2 regions of the Exiguobacterium sp. s16 genome follow, and region 1 is predicted to be linked to the other one. Evidence: predicted binding sites of a transcription regulator. Region 1 holds the regulator's gene; the other holds the start of a gene.
The links. Region 1 encodes NrdR, which represses ribonucleotide reductase genes. Its sites were predicted from a motif close to AACACNATATATNGTGTT; they were not measured.

Region 1 (10,611 bases):
GCCGCCTTATATTTAGAAGGGGGCGACCTCGAGGCGATTCAAGACTATGTCCGGCAAATCGATGACGAGAGTAGTTTCGACATTCTGCTCCTCAATCGCCGGATGGAAGTGATCGCCGGGACACCGTTTCGGGTCGGTTCGTTCGATTTTCGGATGGACGCTGCTTCAATCCCAGACGACGGGACGTTTGGGAACGAGACGCGTGAGGATTTGATTCAGTTCACAAAACCGATCGAACTCTCCTCGGGTGATACGGTGTATCTCAGTTTCATCCGCTACGTCTCTGATCTAGAAGGGGTGTATGACCGGATTTGGCTGACGATTGCCTTGGCCTTGATTTTCTCATTCTTCTTGATTTTGTTCGTGTTGCACAATTTGACGAATCAGTTTATCCGACCGATCGATGAGGCGACAATCGTGTTACGTGAACTTGCCGACGGAAACTATCGGGCCCGCGTCTACGAATTGCGCAATGATGAAGAAACGGGCAGTCTGGCCGGGTCGATCAACGTTCTCGCCCGTAACTTGGAGACGATCTCACTTGGCGAATCCGTGCAACGGGCAAGGCTCGAGTCACTCATCGAATACATGGGGGCAGGGTTGCTTTTGGTCGACGAACGTGGCATCGTGACGCTCGTCAACCGCTCGTATCGTGACATGTTCCAATACGACGACTTGATGATTGGTCAATTTTATCACGGCATTTTACCGAGTCCAGACGTCGAGACGTTGATCGAGGACGTCTATTTGACCGAAGAGCCCCACCGCCGTCAATTGTCGATTCGAACTGGATTCAACCAAAAGACGTATATGGTGTCGGCCGCACCGATCTTCAGTGATACAGGCATGTTGCGCGGGACGACGCTCCTGTTTAACGATATTTCCGAATTGAAACGACTCGAGAAGATGCGGAAAGACTTCGTCGCGAACGTCAGCCATGAGTTGAAGACGCCGCTCACATCGATCCGAGGTTTCAGTGAGACACTCCTTGACGGGGCAAAAGAAGTGCCCGAGTTGCGCGATCAATTTTTGGATATCATTCAAAAAGAAGCGACGCGCATGCAGATGCTCGTTGAGGACTTACTCGAGCTGTCACGGCTTGAACGTGAAGATTTCCATTTGGACTTCACACCGGTCCAGCTCAATCAGCTCGTTGAGGAAGTGTGTCTCGTGTTGAGCCAGAAAGCGGAAGGCAAATCGATTCACTTGGAGTCGCGCCACGACGGGGAAGTCGTCTTGCAGGCGGACATGAACCGAATCAAGCAAGTCATCTTGAACCTTGTCGCCAACGCCATCAACTACTCGCCGGAAGGCAGCCGTGTCGAAATCGCGGTCGAAAAGAGAACGGACGGATCATATTTGATTGTCAAAGACAACGGAATTGGCATCGCGCCGAAAGAAGTGAGCCGAATCTTTGAACGATTCTACCGGGTCGATAAAGCGCGGAGCCGGAACTCCGGCGGGACAGGTCTCGGCCTTGCCATCGTCAAACATATCATCGACCTTCATCACGCGACGATTCACGTGGATAGTGTCGAAGGTGCTGGGACAACGTTCACAATCAAATTCCCAATCGCTTAACATGGAATTCATGTCGGGTTCATACCGGCTTTACAAAGCGATGCTACTCTATAGATGAGACCTCTTCATCATCTCGTGTCCCGGCCGGTGCTCATCTCCACTCGGTCAGGAAGATTGACCCTTTTCTAGCTACTAGAAAAGGGTCTTTTTTTTCGAACGCATGTGCCCGTATGATATGATGGAATCAGATAGAATGGAGGTTGACCAATGAATAAACTACTACTTCTTGATGGAAACTCACTCACATATCGTGCGTTTTTCGCGCTGCCTCCGATGACGGATGCGAGCGGTCGAAATACGAACGCCGTGTACGGGTTCACCATGATGTTGTTAAAACTGATGGAAGACGAGCAACCGACGCATTTCGCGGTCGCATTTGATGCGTCGAAGAAGACGTTCCGGCACGACACGTATGCTGACTATAAGGGGGGACGGCAGAAGACCCCAGGGGAACTCCGCGAGCAATTCCCGATTGTCCGCGAGATTTGTGAGGCGTTCGGGATCAAAGTGCTCGAACTCGACCAGTACGAGGCCGACGATATTATCGGGACGCTCTCAAAAAATGAGGCGTTCGATCAAGTGACGGTCGTCACTGGGGATAAAGATTTACTGCAACTGATTGACGATCGCGTCACCGTCTATTTGACGAAACGTGGGATCACCGATGTGGAGACGATGGACGCGAAGGCGTTCAAAGAGCGCTATGACGGTCTCACCCCGCTCCAAATGATCGATTTGAAAGGCTTAATGGGGGATAAGTCCGATAATATCCCCGGAATCCCGGGGGTTGGTGAGAAGACGGCGCTTAAACTGCTCACGGCTTACGGATCTGTCGAAGGACTATATGAACATACACATGAATTAAAAGGGAAACAAAAAGAGAAAGTCGAGGCGAACGAGCGGGAAGCACTCATGTCGAAACAATTGGCGACGATCTATACGGACGTCCCAATCGATATAAGCACGGACGACCTTACGTTCCATCCGTATGACGCCGGAAAAGTGAAGCCGTTGTTCATGAGCCTTCAGTTCAAATCGCTTCTGAGCAAACTGAACCTTGAAGCGTCGAGCGAGGAAGCGGTCGAAGCGCGTGAGGTGAATCATATCGCGATCGACAAGCAAGATTTGACAGAAGCGGTCCTCATCCTCGAGCAACTCCGTGACGACTATTTCGAAGAACCGGTCATCGGTGTGGCCATCGCCTCGAAAGCCGGCGTGACGGTCGGCGATGTGTCGCTTTTAGACGTCCCGGCAGTACGAGACTGGTTGGCCGACGAGAACCGAGCCACGATTTGTCTCGATGCGAAACAGACGATCATTCAATTGAAGCGACATGGTGTGACGCTCCGAGGCTATGACGATTTGCTCGTCGCCGGATATTTGCTGAACCTGTCGGGCGGGACGACACTCGATTCGATTGCCGCTCATTTCGATTACACGTTACCGGAAGACGAGGCGGTTTATGGCAAGGGTGCGAAGCTGCACGTCCCGGAACAGGACGTGCTCGAGCAACATCTCGGCGAGAAGGCGATGGCGATCTTGACGCTGTTCGTAAACGTCGGCAAAGAACTCGACCAAAACGAACAGACGTCGCTGTATGAAGATTTGGAACGTCCGCTCGCCTCGGTGCTTGCAGAGATGGAGTGGGCCGGGATTCACGTCGACGTGGCGACGCTGAAAGTGATGGAAGACGATTTGCGGGAACGGTTGCTTCAACTCGAGGCGGAGATTCACAGTCTCGCCGGTGAGGCGTTCAATATCAACTCGCCGAAACAGCTCGGCGTCATCCTGTTCGAGAAGTTGGCGTTGCCACCGGTCAAAAAGACGAAGACCGGTTACTCGACGGCAGCGGACGTGCTCGAGAAACTCGCGCCGCTCCATCCGATCGTCGAACATATTATGCATTACCGTGAGCTCGGCAAGTTGCAATCGACATATGTCGAAGGCTTGCAAAAAGTCATCAAAGACGACGGGAAGATCCATACCCGCTATACGCAGACGTTGACGCAGACCGGACGGTTGTCCTCGGTCAACCCGAACTTACAGAACATCCCGATCCGCTTGGAAGAAGGGCGGCGCATTCGCAAGGCGTTCACCGCGAGTGAGGCCGACTGGATGCTGTATGCGGTCGACTATTCGCAAATCGAGCTTCGGATCATGGCCCACATGTCGCAAGATGAGAAGATGCTCGAGGCGTTCCTCCATGATGAGGATATCCATACGTCGACGGCTGCCAACGTGTTCCGAGTCGCGAAAGAAGAAGTGACATCGCTCATGCGTCGCCAGGCCAAAGCCGTCAACTTCGGCATCATTTACGGCATTAGCGACTATGGGCTGTCGCAAAACCTCGGCATTAGCCGAAAAGAAGCACAGACGTTCATCGATACGTATTTCGAGCAGTTCCCGGGTGTGAAACGGTTCATGGATGCCGCGATCGAACGAGCGCGGGAACACGGCTATGTTGAAACGATGCTGAAGCGTCGCCGCAATATCCCGGACATCCATTCTCGAAACTTCAACTTGCGCGGTTTTGCGGAACGCACAGCGATCAACACGCCGATTCAAGGGACGGCCGCCGATATTATCAAAAAAGCGATGATTGATGTCGACGTGGCACTCCGTGAGTCAGGACTTCAGTCGAAGTTATTGCTTCAAGTCCACGACGAACTTATCTTTGAAGGACCTAAAGAAGAAATGGACTCGCTCGAGACGATCGTCAAACAAGCGATGGAACACACGGTCACCTTGGACGTGCCGCTTCGCGCGGACGGTTCGTTCGGTGAGACATGGTTTGATACGAAATAAAGACGAGAAAGGAACTTGATATGCCAGAATTACCAGAAGTGGAGACGGTCTGTCGCCGATTGCGGCCATTCGTCTCGGGAAAAACAATTGCAAATGTCGAGGTGCTCGACGCAAAAATCATTCGAGGTCACGAACCGGAGATTTTGAAACAACAGTTGCTCGACGAGACGATTCAAGACGTGGAGCGACGCGGCAAGTTCATTTTGTTCAAATTGACGAACGGCTATCTCGTTTCGCATCTGCGAATGGAAGGAAAATTCTTCCCACATGACGAAATGGTCAGTCCGGTCAAGCATACGCATGTCGTCTTCACCTTCACGGACGGGACGACGCTTCATTATAACGATGTCAGGAAGTTCGGGACGATGGAGTTGAAGACGAATGAAGAGTTGTTTGTGACACCGCCATTGTCGCTGCTCGCCCTCGAACCGTTCGATCCTGAAGTGACAGCGGAGACGCTTCACAGCCGTCTGAAGCGGATGAACGTTCGTGCAATCAAGACGGCGCTGCTCGATCAATCGATTTTCGTCGGGCTCGGCAATATTTATGTCGATGAGACGTTATATCGGTCCGGTGTCCATCCGACCCGTCCGGCAGCGACACTCTCGCTTGACGAGGTCCGTCGGGTGCATCAAGAGGCTGTGGCCGTATTGACGGAAGCGATTGAACGAGGCGGAAGCACGATTCGGAGCTATACGAATCCGGATGGGGCGAGCGGGACGTATCAAGAGACACTGTACGTATATGGACAGACCGGGGAGCCGTGTAAGCGATGCGGCCGACCGATTGAAAAGATGAAATTAGGCGGACGGGGCACACATTACTGTCCGCACTGCCAACAGTAAGAGGTGGACATGATGTTGAAAATTGGTTTGACAGGTGGGATTGCGACAGGGAAGTCGACCGTATCCAGACTGTTTCGAAAGCAGGGCATCCCGATCATCGACGCCGACAAGATGGCACGGATCGTCATCGAGCCTGGCGGCAAAGCGTTCGCGGGCGTCCGCGAGGCGTTCCCGCAATGTTTCACGGGCGACGAGTTGAACCGGCAGGCGCTCGGACGAGAAATCTTTCATGATGACACAAAACGTCAGTTACTGAATCAGCTCATGCATCCGGCCATCCGAGAAGAGATGCTCGAGGAGATGCACGGATACGAGGCTGCAGGGGAGACGGTCGTCATATTCGATATCCCGCTCTTGTTCGAGGGAACGATGCGGGACCTCGTCGATTATACGGTCGTCGTCTATTGCCGTGAAGAGATTCAGCTGATGCGTCTCATGGAGCGCAACGGGTTGACGAAAGAAGAAGCGCTCGCTCGGATTCATGCGCAAATGCCAATCGAGGAGAAGAAACAACAGGCTGATTTTTTAATCAACAACAACGGTGCGTTAGGCGACTTGTCGGCCCAAGTGGTCCGCCTCGTCGAACAATTTGAAGACATGAAAAAAGAAGGCGACTGACGACGCCTTCTTTTTTTGTTCAGTTGAGTGGGTCTGAGTCAGGCTTCCCTTTTTTCCACGTGTCGAAGATGGCGCGTCCGTCGCTCGGATGGCCGTTCGAATAGTAAATCGGATAGAGTGAGAAGAAGACATAATAGAACGAGAAGTATGCGAACTGGTACGTGTAAATTGTCGGCTCGATCTCTCGCGTCAAGATGAAGGCGTTCACAATCAAAATACTCGATAAGTTAAAAATTGAACCGCCCGCGTAGACGAGACTCCGCGTCAGGCGATTGCTGTACTTCAAGTCACTGAATTGGCACCAGGCGTCATAAAAATAAACGCGGTTAAATTGAAGGCGTCCGATTTTAAACAATTTTTTCCCGGTCCCAATCTCCATGTCGAGCGACCCCCCAAATAGTTTCGCGAAGAAGAAATGACCGAATTGATGGATAATCGTCACAATCGGTAAGATGATGAAAAATGAGATGACAAATTTATCTAGGTCTGTCCAATCAAACATATAGTCTTAGCTCCTTTCCAAGCTCTACACCAAATTTCCCTCTTTTTCAAATCTGAAACTGTAAAAAAGTGAAAAAAATGTGACGATTCATAGTGAAAACGCTTCCAATTTTCCGTTATAATGGTGTCGTAACGCAGAAAAAAGGGGGATTCAGAATGGGGACGAAAGTTGCAATCAATGGATTTGGTCGAATCGGCAGAATGGTATTTCGGAAGTTGATGCTCGAAGGGCGTCACGACGTGGTCGCCATCAATGCGAGTTATCCGGCGGAAACGCTCGCGCACTTGATCAAACACGACACGGTCCACGGACCGTTCGCACTGACGGTCCGAGCGCATGGGGATGCGCTCGAAGTCGATGGGAAACGGATCATGCTCGTATCCGAGCGAGACCCGGAGCGATTGCCGTGGGCTGAACTCGGTGTCGAGATTGTCATCGAGGCGACGGGGAAATTCAATTCAGATGTCGGGGCGAAAAAACATTTGACGGCCGGTGCGAAAAAAGTCATTTTGACGGCACCAGGAAAAGGCGAGTTGCGGACGATTGTCATGGGGGTGAACGATCGGGATTATTTACCGGAGCACGATCACGTCATTTCGAACGCCTCGTGTACGACGAACTGTCTCGGCCCGGTCGTCAAAGTATTGGATTCGACGTTCGGGATTGAAACGGGGCTCGTGACGACGGTGCATGCCTATACAAACGATCAAAACAATATCGACAATCCGCATAAAGATTTGCGTCGTGCCCGTGCTTGTGGCAGTTCCATTATACCGACTTCGACTGGTGCTGCGAAAGCCATCGGGCTCGTCTTGCCGGAACTTCAGGGCAAATTGAACGGGATGGCGCTACGAGTGCCGACGCCGAACGTCTCGCTCGTCGATCTCGTCGTCGAGTTGCGTCGAGATGTGACGGTCGATGAAGTGAATCAGGCGTTCGAGCGTGCTGCACACGGGGAAATGACAGGCGTGCTCGGCGTCTCGAACGAACCGCTCGTCTCGATCGACTTCAATGGAGATGAGCGTTCGTCAATCATCGATGCCGATTCGACGATGGTGCTCGGGGGCAACCATGTCAAAGTGCTCGCTTGGTACGACAACGAATGGGGCTATTCGTGCCGCGTCGTCGACTTGTTGGACATGGTCGCGAGCTACCTGCAAATCGGACAACAAGAAACCCACGTCTGAAAAAATATATTTATCTAAAAATATTTTTAAAGAATTGAAACAAATGTCTTGTAACGACGTCCTAAACAAGATACACTCTAACTCGTGAACTTCAATTGGTCTGACAAACGCAACTTAAAGGGTTAGGACCTCTTAGGACTAACTTGCCCCCGTGGTTGTGGGCGATTCAGGCACAAAGTGAGTGATCATCAACTACTTTGAGACCATTGATGTAAAGGGGGATCCACTAATATGGATACTATGGGACGTCACATTATTACAGAACTTTGGGAGTGCAATCCCGACAAATTAAACGATATCGACTACATCGAGCGCTTGTTCGTCGATGCAGCACTTCGTTCGGGCGCTGAAGTCCGCGAAGTCGCTTTCCACAAATTTGCGCCGCACGGTGTAAGTGGAGTCGTTATCATTTCAGAATCACACTTAACGATTCACAGTTTCCCAGAGCATGGCTACGCATCAGTCGATGTGTTCACATGTGGGGATCGAATCGATCCAGCTACAGCCTCGCAATACATTGCAGAAGGCTTGGAAGCAAAAGTTCGTGAAGATGTGAAACTTGACCGTGGGATGGGACCGATTCGTGTTCCTGAAGCGCAAGTGGCAATCAGCAAATAATCAGATTGACCTTATGAGGCTGGCCGATTTTCGGTCAGCCCTTTTAATTGTTTTGTTAACCGCTTAATTTTGATATGCTTAACCTATATAAATAAGGTGTCGAGGTGGATAATGGGATTATTTGATAAGTTTCAAACACATGTCCAAACGGACGATTCGCATAAAAATGAGGCGTTACGGACGCGTTACGTGGCGGCATCGCCAAGCGCCGTGCTCACATGGCTCCGCGAACGGATTCAAGCAGAAGGTCAAACGGTTCGCCGGGTCGATGCAGACCGGGGCGAAGTGGCGTTTCATGGAGACGGATGGGACGCATTGGCGACCATCGTCCAAGTGGACGGCGGACGCACGGCCGTCGATTTTACATTGAACCGTGACCAGATGCTCGGACCGGACCTCGGTCAAATCGTCACCACATATTATGAGGCGCTATCCGTGAAGTTCCCGCTCCGCGCCATCGGGAATCAATCTGTCGAACGATAAGGAGGGCTGAGCATGCGTTGTCCTAAATGCGATCATAATGGAACGAGAGTGCTCGACTCCCGGCCAGTACAAGATTTCTATTCGATTCGTCGCCGTCGCGAATGCGAGGAGTGCGGCTATCGCTTTACCACGTTTGAAACGGTCGAACAGACACCGCTCATCATCGTCAAAAAAGACGGGAATCGGGAAGAGTTCAGCCGTGAGAAAGTGCTTCGCGGGATTATTCGGGCGTGCGAGAAACGTCCGGTCACGCTGGAGCAACTTGAAGGTGTGGTCACGAAAGTCGAACAACAGTTACGCGCCCTCGGCCAGTCCGAGATTCCGAGTGAACAGGTTGGGGAGCTCGTCATGAACGAGCTCGCGCGGGTCGACGAAGTGGCATACGTCCGCTTCGCGTCCGTCTATCGCCAGTTCAAAGATATCTCTGTGTTCTTTAAAGAACTAGAAGATTTAATGAAGCAAGAAAAATCGACCAACTAAACGGGCGGCCTGCTGGTCGCCTTTTTTCAAGGGAGACCTACCATGGAAAAAGAACGAATCCTGTACGGAACTGACGAACTGTTGATCATGAGCACCGGACTCATCGATCGCGAGTCGTATCAGTCGCTGTACCATTTATATCAGCCGGTCATCGGAGTGAAGGCGCTCGCGATGTATCAGACGCTTTGGAGCGAGCTGAAGCCCGGAAAAATGAAATCGAACTATATGTCACATAGCGCGCTTTGTGAGATGCTCGATTACTCGATCAACGAGCTGACAGACTGTCTGTTCCGGCTCGAAGCGATCGGTCTCGTCCGGACGTATAAGACGAAAGACGAGCGCTTGACCCAGTACGTGTATCAACTGCGGGTCCCACTCGCACCCCATACGTTCTTGAATGACGGGCTGTTGTCGAGTTTCCTCTTCTATAAAGTCGGGGAAGTCCGCTTTAAACAGTTACAAGGTCGATTCACGATCGATCCATTGCCGGCCGGAATCATTGAAGTGACGAAAGACTTTAATGAAGTGTTCGACGTCAAAGGGGTCAATCATATGGCGTTCACACAAAAGAACTACGAGAAACCTGACCGCGCCAAAATCGAGATCAACTATACGTTCGATATGGAAATCGTCAAAAAGTTGACGAACTTTCCCGTCGGCTTCTTCACGAAGAAGCTCGATGAGACGATCACGAAGCTTGCCTACGTCTCCCAAATCGATGAAGAGACGATGGCCGAGATGTTGAAGGAGTACTTCGTCCACGAGGCGTATCTACCGCTCAGCGAGCAAGAGAAGCGCGACGGCTGTCGTCAGATGGTGTTGCAGTTGAAGAAAAAACAGACGCGCCATCGGAAAGTGAAGTCGGATGAGACGGAGAAGGCAGAAATCGGTGATCTGCATGACGTGACTGTCATGGAAGAAGCGCATCCGCATCAGTACGTGTCGACGTTACGGAAGACGCCACAGTTGTCGAAGAGCGACGAGCAACTCATCATCGACCTCGTCGATACGCTCGGACTCGCGCCAAGTGTCATCAACGCGTTGTTCTATTACTGTATCGAAGTGAAGAAGCAGACTCGGCTCAGTGAGAACTACGTCATGCGAATCGCGACGAGTTGGAAGACGGCAGGCTATTTGAACGCCAAAGACGCGTTGGAACAAGAAGCGACGCAAGACGCGCTCATCGAGAAGAAACAGCAGAAGCGGGAGAACGTGCAACAGCGGACGACCGTCGGCTCGAGACGCAAAGACAAGACCGAGATGCCAAAATGGCTCGAGGACGAGGCGAAAGAGCAACGGACGTACGATCAAAAACGAAAACAAGAGCTCGAGGCATCGGTTCCAGACGACGCGGAACTCGTCAAGTTGTTAAATGAATTGAAAGAGAAAGGATGAGGGACATGGAACGCATCAATCAAACGCTCGCCCAAATGATGAACCGGAAAGAAGTGCGGGAAGCGTACGAATCGATTCGCCGGCGCACCCTCGAACA
Region 2 (10,611 bases), on a different contig from region 1:
AATCGATGATACGCTCGACACATTCGACGACTTGGCCAACATGCTCCAGGCAGCGCTTGTCGAGGCGCCACCGATCTCGATTAAAGAAGGTGGGATGATTCGTGCCGGCTATTCGGCCGAACTCGACGAACTGCTCGAGGCGAAAGCGAACGGAAAGACATGGATTGCCAATCTCGAGCAACAAGAGCGGCTCGCGACCGGCATCAAGTCGCTGAAAATCGGCTATAATCGTGTCTTCGGCTATTACTTAGAAGTGACGAAAGCGAACGCCCGCCTGCTCGAAGAGGGACGTTACGAACGGAAACAGACGCTGACGAACGCCGAGCGTTACGTCACACCCGAGTTAAAAGAGAAAGAAGCGCTCATTCTCGGGGCTGAAGAGAAGAGTTGCACGCTCGAGTATGATTTATTCGTCGCCTTGCGTGACCAAGTCAAGCAAGAGACGAAACCGCTCCAACAACTGGCGCGCTCGCTCAGTGAGCTTGACGTCTTGCTCGCGCTCGCCATCGTCGCCGAAAAACGTGACTATGTCCGGCCGACGACGTCGACGAACGTCCAAATCGATCGTGGCCGCCATCCGGTCATCGAGACGGTGCTACCACGCGGTGAATACGTCGCCAACGATTTGACGCTCGACGACACGCGGCGCATGCTCTTAATCACCGGACCGAACATGTCCGGTAAATCGACGTATATGCGTCAATTCGCCTTGATCGCCATCTTGCATCAAATCGGGTCGTTCGTGCCGGCTGAAGCGGCTGAGATTCCATTGTTTGATCGAATCTTTACCCGCATCGGTGCGGCCGATGACTTGGTGAGCGGCCAGTCGACGTTCATGGTCGAGATGACGGAGACACGCCAAGCGGTGACAGAGGCGACCGAACACAGCCTCATCTTGCTCGATGAGATCGGTCGGGGGACGTCGACGTATGACGGCATGGCACTCGCCCAGGCTATCGTTGAATACATCGCTTCGACAATTGGAGCGAAGACGTTGTTCTCGACCCACTATCACGAGCTGACCGTGCTCGAAGACACGATCCCTGCTCTTGAGAACGTTCACGTCCGCGCCATCGAGCGAGACGGGCGTGTCGTGTTTCTACATGAAGTACATCCGGGGCGGGCCGATAAGTCGTACGGGATTCATGTCGCTGAGCTCGCTGAATTGCCCCGTGATTTGATTGAACGGGCGCGGACCATCTTGTCTCAACTTGAGACGGACTCGAAACCGGAACGGGCAGCTATTGAACATCCGGGAACGGCAGAACCCGTGGCCCAACTATCGCTCTTTGAGGCGGAAGACGAGATTAAACGACAATTGCTCGAACTCGATTTGTTGGCGATGAACCCGATCGAGGCGATGCAAGCGCTCTATGCGCTCCAACAATCCGCGAAGAAGGGGTGAGTCGATGGGAATCATTCAAGAGTTACCGGAACAACTGGCCAACCGAATCGCGGCTGGCGAAGTCGTCGAGCGACCGGCCTCGGTCGTGAAAGAGCTCGTCGAGAACGCGATTGACGCCGGCGCCACCAAAATCGAAGTCGATTTGGAGGAAGCGGGCATCCGGCTCATTAAAGTCCGCGATAACGGGCACGGGTTTTATGAAGAGGACGCCCCGCGCGCCTTTTTACGTCATGCGACGAGTAAGATTCGGGACGAGCACGACTTGTTCCGGATTCGCACGCTCGGCTTCCGTGGGGAGGCGCTCGCCTCGATTGCTTCGGTCAGCCATGTGACGCTGAAGTCACGCCGGGCCGAGGAAGACGGGTTCGAGATGACGCTTCAAGGCGGCGTTGTCACGGCGCAAACACCGGCCGCGGCGAACGTCGGGACGGAGATAGCCGTCAGTCAATTGTTCTATAATACACCAGCCCGATTGAAGTATTTGAAAACGTCCGCGACGGAACTGGCGAGCATCACCGACACGTTGAACCGGATCGCCTTGTCCCACCCGGAAGTGCGCCTCACGGCGTTCCATGAAGACAAGGAACTGCTCAGGACGAGCGGGAACGGAGACATCAAACAAGTCATGCTCGCCATCTATGGCCGACAAGTCGCGGCCCAAATTGTCACGGCGTCGAGTAAGACGAACGACTATAGTTTGAGCGCCCATCTCGTCCGTCCGGAAGTGACGCGTTCGAACAAGCAGTACGTGACACTCATTTTGAACGGGCGAAGCATTAAAAACTTCGCTTTGACCCAAAGTGTGCTCGAAGGCTACCACACGCTGCTACCGATTGGTCGTTATCCGATCGCTGTCCTCGAAGTGAACATGGACCCGATGCTGATCGATGTCAACGTCCATCCGACGAAACGAGAAGTTCGGCTTTCAAAAGAGAAAGAGCTCTGTCAATTGATTCGCGAGACGGTCCAACTGACACTCCGGGAACAGCGTTTAATCCCGTCGGTCAAACCGAAAGAGCGACCGGTCAATCGGACCGAACAAGAGCGACTTGATTTCACGGTTGAACGGGCGCCGGTCACGGATGAAGCGCCGACGTGGAACTATCCAATTCCACGTGAGCCTGTCACGTCACCGAGTCGATGGTCGCCGACCCCGCTTGTCAATGAAGCGCCTGAGCCGATAGAGTCGACGGTCGAATCGGAAACAATCGAGACGAAAGGAGAGCGGTTGCCGCCGCTCGACGTCATCGGTCAATTGCATGCGAGTTATATCGTCTGTGGTGCCGAGGACGGGATGTACGTCATTGACCAACACGCGGCCCAGGAACGAATCAAATATGAGTTGTTTTACGAGCAGCTCGGGAATCCTGACAAGGAATACCAGTTGTTGCTGCTTCCGCTCACGCTCGAGTTCACGCAAGAAGAGGCGCTCGCGATTGAAGAAGTCACTCCGCTTTTAAAAGAAGCAGGTCTAGAATTGGAGCCGTTCGGCGGCAACACGTTCCTCGTTAGAGAGATTCCGACGTGGTACCCGCAACACGATTTAGAAGGAACGGTCCGTGATTTGATAGAGATGGCGATCCGGGATCGCTCCATTGACATCGCTAAATATCGGGAAGATGCGTCGATTTTGATGGCGTGCAAACGGTCGATTAAAGCAAACCATCCGTTGAACCACGAGATGATGCGGCAATTGCTTCACGATTTGAATCAGACGACGTCTCCGTACACGTGTCCGCACGGTCGTCCGATTTTAGTGAAGTGGAGCACGTACGAGCTCGAGAAGCTATTTAAACGCGTTATGTGACACAGTTGTAATCTTATTTTAACCGGCTGTAACGTTTATTTAGTTGTACCTATGGGAACAATATACACATGTCACTCAACGCATCGAGGTTGAGAGGTGGCTTTTTCACTGCCTCACCCTCAAGATGTAGACATGATCGATAAACCAGTAGGGGGAAAAGATTATGGCAGACACGCTTAAAGTAACGAAACGAGAATTACGACCACGTTCGGTCCGCGCTAACTTGCGTAAAGAAGGAAAAGTGTTAGGTGTCGTTTACGGCTACAAAGTTGAAAGCACACCGGTCGCATTCGAAGAGATGGCACTTCGTAAGATTCTTCGTGAACACGGCGACAACGCTTTGATCGAACTCAATATCGATGGTAAGAAAGTGAACACACTCGTTCACGGGACAGAAGTCGACCCATTCACGAACGAATACAAGCACGTCGAATTTATGGCAGTGAAGATGGACGAAGCGACAGAAGTCGAAGCGGACGTCACACTCGTCGGCGACGCGAAAGGCGTCAAAGAAGGCGGCTACTTGGCACAGACGCTCTACAAAGTAACGGTCTCGGCAACACCAGCCAACATTCCAGAGCGTATCGAGCTTGATGTTTCTGAACTCGGCATCGGTGACTCGCTCACTGTCGCTGATATTCCAGAGAACAAAGATTACGAAATCGTATCTGAGGGTGATCTTCAAATCGCATCGGTGAATGAACCGGTGGCGGTCGAAGACCTTGAAGCTGATACAGCGACAGAAGGCGAAGTTGAAGCGACTGAAGAGGCGTCAGAAACTTCAACGGAAGAGTCGGAAGAGGCTTCTGAAAACAAAGAATAATCATTTCGAACGGCCCTTTGCGAAGGGTCGTTTTTTTCTAGTCACAAATCCGACAAATGTAAACGATTACGATGTGAAAAATGTGTCAACATGTGGAAGGGGCGATTGCAATTTATTCGTTTCGGGCTTATATTGTTAATGATTTCACATGTTCGTTCTTATTATAATGGTTTCATTCAAACAGAAAGAAGGGTTTGTGACATGGCATCAATGGAAATCCATGCACTCGAATCGTTGCGGAAGAAAGCACAGGCATCTTCGCAAATGATTCATTATCGGCCAATGGAGTACTTTTTACGAGCAATGCTCGCGGGGATCTTTATCGGATTCGCTTCAATTTTCACACTGAAAGTCGTCAACGGAATGTATTTGATCGATTCTCCGTTCACAACGCTCATCGGAGGATTCTCATTCGGGATCGCCCTCGTCATGATCATCTATGGCGGAGCCGAACTGTTCACCGGGAATACGATGTACTTCACAACCTCGACGATGCGGGGGTACACGACGCTCAGCGACACGATGCTCGTCTGGTTGCTCTGCTTTGTCGGGAATGCGCTCGGTGGCGTTTTGTTCGCCTTGCTGCTCGCTCCGACCGGTGTCATCCAAGAACTTGGGATGGACAACTGGCTGTTCTCGGTCGTCGAAAGCAAGATGCACCACACGACGGTCGAAATTTTCTTCCGCGCAATCTTCTGCAACTGGATGGTCTGTCTTGCCATCTTCTTGCCGAAGCAAATGAAAAACGAGTTCGCCCAAATCTTCTCGATGATCTTCCTCGTCGCCGTTTTCTTCGCCTCAGGATTTGATCATGTCATCGCCAACTTCGTCTTGTTCGCCCTCACGCTCGTCGTCCCGCATCCTGAGGCGATCAGCTTTGCCGGCGCGATCCACAACTTGATTCCAGCCACGTTCGGGAATATCATCGGTGGCGCGTTGTTCATGGGTGCGATCTATACGTGGTTAAACGCGAAAGGCTTGCGTGAAGCCCAAGAATCGGAAGCAACGGAAGAAGTCGAATTGAAAATTGTGAAACCTGCCAAAGAAGTATAAGGTAGCTCACGACAACGAGCAGTCGAGTCCACGTCAGTGGCTCGACTGCTTTTGCGTTTTTATCACAAGCATTGATCACAATTTCGACTTCACAGCTCAATAGCAAAACATGACATAATCTATATATGGAACTTGAGCGAGTGATTAACTCGCTTGTAATCAATATATAGTGAGGTGATGCGGAGTGAATATGCTCCAGCTTTATGAAGATGTCTGTGTTCTCCCAGATCAGGACCTCGTACAAGAGAACGCCAACGTCGACGGGAAATCACCACTTGGAAAATTGGCACGATTATCCTCAGAAGTATCAAAACAATTGTCGACGACATATCTATTATCAGAACGGTCACGTCAAGCCGTCGAAGATAATTTTTTGTATATCCATGACGCCGACTACTACGTGACAGGATCGACGACGTGTTGTCAAATCCCACTCGGTGAGTTACTCACGAACGGATTTCATACCGGGCACGGGACGATTCGACCGCCCCAGGATATCCGCTCGGCGATGGCGCTCGCTTCGATTATTCTTCAAGCGAACCAAAACATGCAGCATGGCGGTCAAGCTTTCCCGATGTTTGATGTCGACCTCGCACCGTATGTCGAAAAAACGTATGAACGTCAGCTCGAGCGGCTCAAAAAGCTACCAGTCGAATGGACGACCGAGCAACTCTTTGAAACTGCCGAGTCTGAAACAATCGCGGCGACGTATCAAGCGTGTGAGGCGTTCATCCACAACGCTAACTCGATGCACTCACGTGGTGGCGGACAAGTACCGTTCGTTTCCATCAATTACGGCACCGACACGAGCCGGTGGGGACGCGTATTCATTCGAGAGTTGCTGCGTGCGACCGAGCGAGGGCTCGGTAACGGGGAGACGCCGATTTTCCCGATTCAAATCTTTAAAGTGAAAGAAGGGGTCAACTTCCATGAGGACGATCCGAACGTCGACTTGTTCCGTCTCGCCTGTCGTGTGACGGGCAAGCGGTTATTCCCGAACTTCTCGTTCGTCGATGCTCCGTTCAACCTTCAATACTACGACGGGACGCACGGCTCGGAAGTCGCCTACATGGGTTGTCGGACACGGGTGATGGGGAATCGACATGGTGCCGAGACGTCGATTGGACGAGGCAACTTATCATTTTCGACGTTGAACTTGGTCAAAATGGCACTCGTCTCCTCGGATATCCATACTTTTTATGAGACGCTCGACGCTTACGTCGACGTCGCCATCGATCAATTGCTCGAACGATTCGACTATCAAGCGAAGCGGCACGCCGACGAATTTCGGTTCCTCTATGCCCAACACGTCTGGCGGGGTGGAGAGAGACTCGGTCCAGAAGACGATCTTCGCGAGGTACTGAAGCAAGGGACGCTCTCGGTCGGATTTATCGGTCTCGCCGAAGCGCTTCGTGTTCTCACAGGTGGCACGCATGCCGAGTCGCGAGAGGCGGAACGGCTTGGGCTCGATATCGTCACTCATTTACGTGATCGAATGAAGCAGGCATCGGAACGATACGATTTGAACTTTTCTCTCTTGGCCACCCCGGCCGAAGGATTGTCGGGTAAATTTGTGACGAGAGATCAGCAATCGTTTGGGATGATCGAAGGTGTGACCGACCGCGCCTTTTATACGAACTCGTTTCATGTGCCCGTGTATCAATCGGTCTCGATTCGCGATAAAGTCCGTCTCGAAGCGCCTTACCACGCGCTCTGTGATGCGGGTCATATCACGTATGTCGAAGTCGACGGATCGCTCGCCCATAACGCGGAAGCGGTCGAAGCGATCGTCCGGCTCATGCGGACCGAGAACGTTGGCTACGGGTCGATCAACCATCCGGTCGACCGTTGTGGCAACTGCGGCCTTGAAGGGATCATCGACGAAGCGTGCCCGACATGTGGCGAGCATGAACGAATTGAACGGATCCGTCGCATCACCGGCTACTTGGTCGGGACGATGGACCGGTGGAATTCGGCAAAACGAGAAGAAGAACGAGCGAGGGTGAAGCATCATGCGCGTCCTATCCGTACTTGAAGAATCGGTCGTCGACGGTCCAGGCATTCGCACGGTCATCTTTACGGCGGGCTGCCCGCACCGTTGCCCTGGGTGTCATAATCCAGAATCTTGGAATCCACGTGGAGGACAAGACGTCTCGGTCGCGGACTTACTCGCTCAAATCGAACAATCAGGCTGGGACGGGGTGACGATTTCAGGCGGGGAACCATTTCTGCAACCGGAAGAATTGGCACGGCTCGTTGACGGATGTAAGGTCCTTCAGAAAAACGTTTGGGTGTATACGGGCTATACGCTCGAACAGTTGCAAGCCATGCACGACGAATTCGTCACAAGCGTGCTCGACCGTGCCGATGTGCTCGTCGATGGGCGTTTCGAACAGCCGCTCATGGACCGGTCGCTCCGGTTTCGGGGATCGAGCAACCAGCGGATTATTTTCTTAAACAAAGCGTAATCGGGGCCGTCGCGTCCCGATTTTTTGTATACTAGCAAAAAAGGGGGAATTTTGATGAAATGGTGTAGTTTTCAAGTTGAAGGAGAGCAAAGGGTCGGTGTCGTGGCAGGCGAGTTCGTCTATGACGTCAGTGACCAATTACATACGACTTCGTTGTTAGAAGTCATCGCGCGTGAGTTTGAACCGGATGTCGATCTAGATGTCGCGCCAAGGCTGGCGCTTCAAGACGTCACGTTCGTCGCACCGTATCGTCCGCTCAAAAATGTCATCTGTATCGGGAAAAATTACGAAGAGCATGTGAAAGAGATGGATACGGCGGGGGCCGGTAAGCTCGTCATCTTCACGAAAGCGCCGACCTCGGTCGTCGGCCCAGAGGCTGTCGTCGAACGTCACCCCGAATTGACCGACCAGCTCGACTATGAAGGCGAACTCGCCGTCATCATCGGGAAATCAGGGCGGGATATTGACGACGTCGATGCCCATATTTTTGGTTACACGATTCTGAACGACATCACGGCCAGGGATGTGCAAAAACAACACGTCCAGTTTTTCCGCGGCAAATCGTTCGATACGTTCTGTCCGATGGGGCCGTATATCGTCACACCGGATGAGCTCTCGTTCCCACTGACGATTCAAACGGTTGTCAATGGCGAGACACGTCAAGATGGGTCGACGGCGGATATGATTCGCCCGATCGAAGAGTTAATTCGGACTTTGTCAAAGGGCATGACACTTGAAGCAGGAGACATCATCGCGACCGGCACACCGGCCGGGGTCGGCCACGGCATGAAGCCGCCCGTCTATCTCCAATCAGGAGACACGGTCGAAGTGAGCATCACGGGACTCGGGACGCTCCGTAACGTCATCGTCTGACCCAATTGACGCAAATTGTGAAGAATCTTGTAATCGATGCTTCATTTCCGCAAAACGATGACTATGCCTCTTATACTAAGGGTAGAACAAAGAGGAAACATCATATAGGAGATGATTACACATGGAACGCAATGATCGTCCAACAGAATCAAATGAACAAAATCACCGCGAGGATTGGCTCGATACTGAGCTCGGCTCGTCAGAACAACGACAAGAACCGTCGCGCGCAGAGCAACCGGCCCGACCATCGTTCGTCGGCCGGATGTTCCCTGGGTTTGTCGGTGGCGTGATTGGTGCCGTCTTGACTGGCGCCATCGCTTTTCCGTTCATCGATCAAGTGCCGACAAATGTGTCTGATACGAACGTGACGTCGGAAGGGTCGCCGGTCCAGACGACGTCTACGACAACGGACAGCTCGGTTACCGATGCGGTCGCGACCGCACAGCCTGCTGTCGTGACGGTGAACAATTTCGCGTCAAACGGTTTTTCAAGTGAGGCTGTCGAAGCCGGGGTCGGCTCGGGTGTCATCTATAAGAAAGACGGCGACTCGGCTTACATCGTCACGAACCATCACGTCGTCAACGGTGCTGACCGTTTGACCGTGACATTCAATGACGGATCGACAGCGGACGCCAAATTGATGGGTAGCGACGCCACGTATGACTTGGCCGTGCTCGAAGTCGATGCGGACAAAGTCTCGTCCGTCATCTCGATTGGAAAGTCGAGCGAGTTGAAACCGGGGCAAACCGTCGTCGCCATCGGGAACCCGCTCGGCCAGTTTGAGAACTCGGTCACACGCGGCGTCGTCTCGTCGACGTCACGTCTCGTCCCGGTCGATACGGATGAGAACGGACAAGCCGACTTCAACGCCGAAGTCATTCAGACGGACGCGGCCATCAACCCGGGTAACTCCGGTGGCGCGTTAATCAACGAATCAGGACAATTGATTGGGATCAACTCGATGAAAATCGCGACCGACTCGGTCGAAGGGGTCGGCTTCTCCATCCCGGTCGATATCGCTTTGCCGCTCATCAATCAAATCGAACAGACGGGCGAAGTGAATCATCCATCGCTCGGCGTCTCGCTTCGGGACGTGTCGGAGTTCCCACCGGGGTACTTGACCGAGCAAATCAATTTGCCGGAGTCGGTGACGTCGGGCACGATCATCGTTGAAGTGCAAGCGAACAGTTCGGCTGCACGGGCAGGACTTGAGGCACGCGATGTCATCGTGAAAATCAACGACCAGGCTGTCTCATCGTTCATCGACCTGCGGAGTGAACTGATTCGAGACACGGACGGGACCGTCACAATCGAATACGTTCGTGACGGTAAGACCGAAACGGTCGATGTCGAGATTCAAAACGCAAATGGAGACGCACTGTAAAGATGGGCACGCAGCCCATCTTTTTTGTTATGCTTAGAAAAAAGGAGGGGTTCAGTTGATTCGTAAACTATACGGGATTTTATTTCTAGGGGCCGGCATCATGCACTTCATTCAGGAGCGGGCGTTCATGTCGATTATTCCGAAATCATGGCCGTTCAAACGATTCATGGTCCAGGCAAGCGGGGTCATCGAGGTCGTCTATGGTGTGTTGTTGCTCATGAACAAAGGGACGCGCTTCGTGAAAGGGACATTACCCGCTTTCTTAATCGCGGTGTTCCCGGCCAATATCAACATGGCGCTCAAACCGTCGAAACTAGGCAAAATACCGCTCCCAAAATGGGTCACGTGGGCCCGATTGCCGCTGCAGTGGCTCTTAATCAAAGGGGTCAAAAAAATATAAGTACATATGGGGGAATTGATCATGACGACGAACGTATTGAACTGGTTTGAGCATTTTCATGCTCATCCGGAAGTGAGCTGGAAAGAGGTTGAGACGACGAAGACGATTGCCGACATCTTGACGTCATGGCAAGTCCGTCACGAGACGTTTGCGGACGTGACCGGGGTCATCGCAGAGATTGGGCAAGGTGATGACGTCATCGCTGTCCGGGCCGATATCGATGCCTTATGGCAACAAGTCGACGGGACGTTTCAAGCCAATCACTCATGCGGGCACGACGCCAACATCAGCATGGTGCTCGGCGCGCTCGACCTGTTGAGACATGAGATGCTATCGAAGCGGATTCGCTTCATTTTCCAACCGGCAGAAGAACAAGGGAACGGCTCGCTCGCGATGAT

Region 2: KNP86_RS03315 (anaerobic ribonucleoside triphosphate reductase) is a predicted target of NrdR. The motif match lies at 5,245-5,262, and genes of this name have one in related genera.

The regions. Positions count from the first base shown of each region.
Region 1 is NZ_JACSLM010000002.1:229,475-240,085, forward strand. It holds gene pnpS (two-component system histidine kinase PnpS) at 1-1,581, shown strand, start outside; gene polA (DNA polymerase I) at 1,789-4,386, shown strand; gene mutM (DNA-formamidopyrimidine glycosylase) at 4,407-5,231, shown strand; gene coaE (dephospho-CoA kinase) at 5,244-5,849, shown strand; gene KNP86_RS04680 (site-2 protease family protein) at 5,869-6,351, opposite strand; gene KNP86_RS04685 (glyceraldehyde-3-phosphate dehydrogenase) at 6,507-7,538, shown strand; gene speD (adenosylmethionine decarboxylase) at 7,770-8,156, shown strand; gene KNP86_RS04695 (hypothetical protein) at 8,268-8,639, shown strand; gene nrdR (transcriptional regulator NrdR) at 8,652-9,119, shown strand; gene KNP86_RS04705 (DnaD domain protein) at 9,162-10,514, shown strand; gene dnaI (primosomal protein DnaI) at 10,520-10,611, shown strand, end outside.
Region 2 is NZ_JACSLM010000001.1:629,302-639,912, forward strand. It holds gene mutS (DNA mismatch repair protein MutS) at 1-1,405, shown strand, start outside; gene mutL (DNA mismatch repair endonuclease MutL) at 1,410-3,212, shown strand; gene KNP86_RS03305 (50S ribosomal protein L25/general stress protein Ctc) at 3,376-4,035, shown strand; gene KNP86_RS03310 (formate/nitrite transporter family protein) at 4,237-5,088, shown strand; gene KNP86_RS03315 (anaerobic ribonucleoside triphosphate reductase) at 5,279-7,123, shown strand; gene nrdG (anaerobic ribonucleoside-triphosphate reductase activating protein) at 7,101-7,556, shown strand; gene KNP86_RS03325 (fumarylacetoacetate hydrolase family protein) at 7,611-8,429, shown strand; gene KNP86_RS03330 (S1C family serine protease) at 8,551-9,813, shown strand; gene KNP86_RS03335 (DoxX family protein) at 9,869-10,213, shown strand; gene KNP86_RS03340 (amidohydrolase) at 10,235-10,611, shown strand, end outside.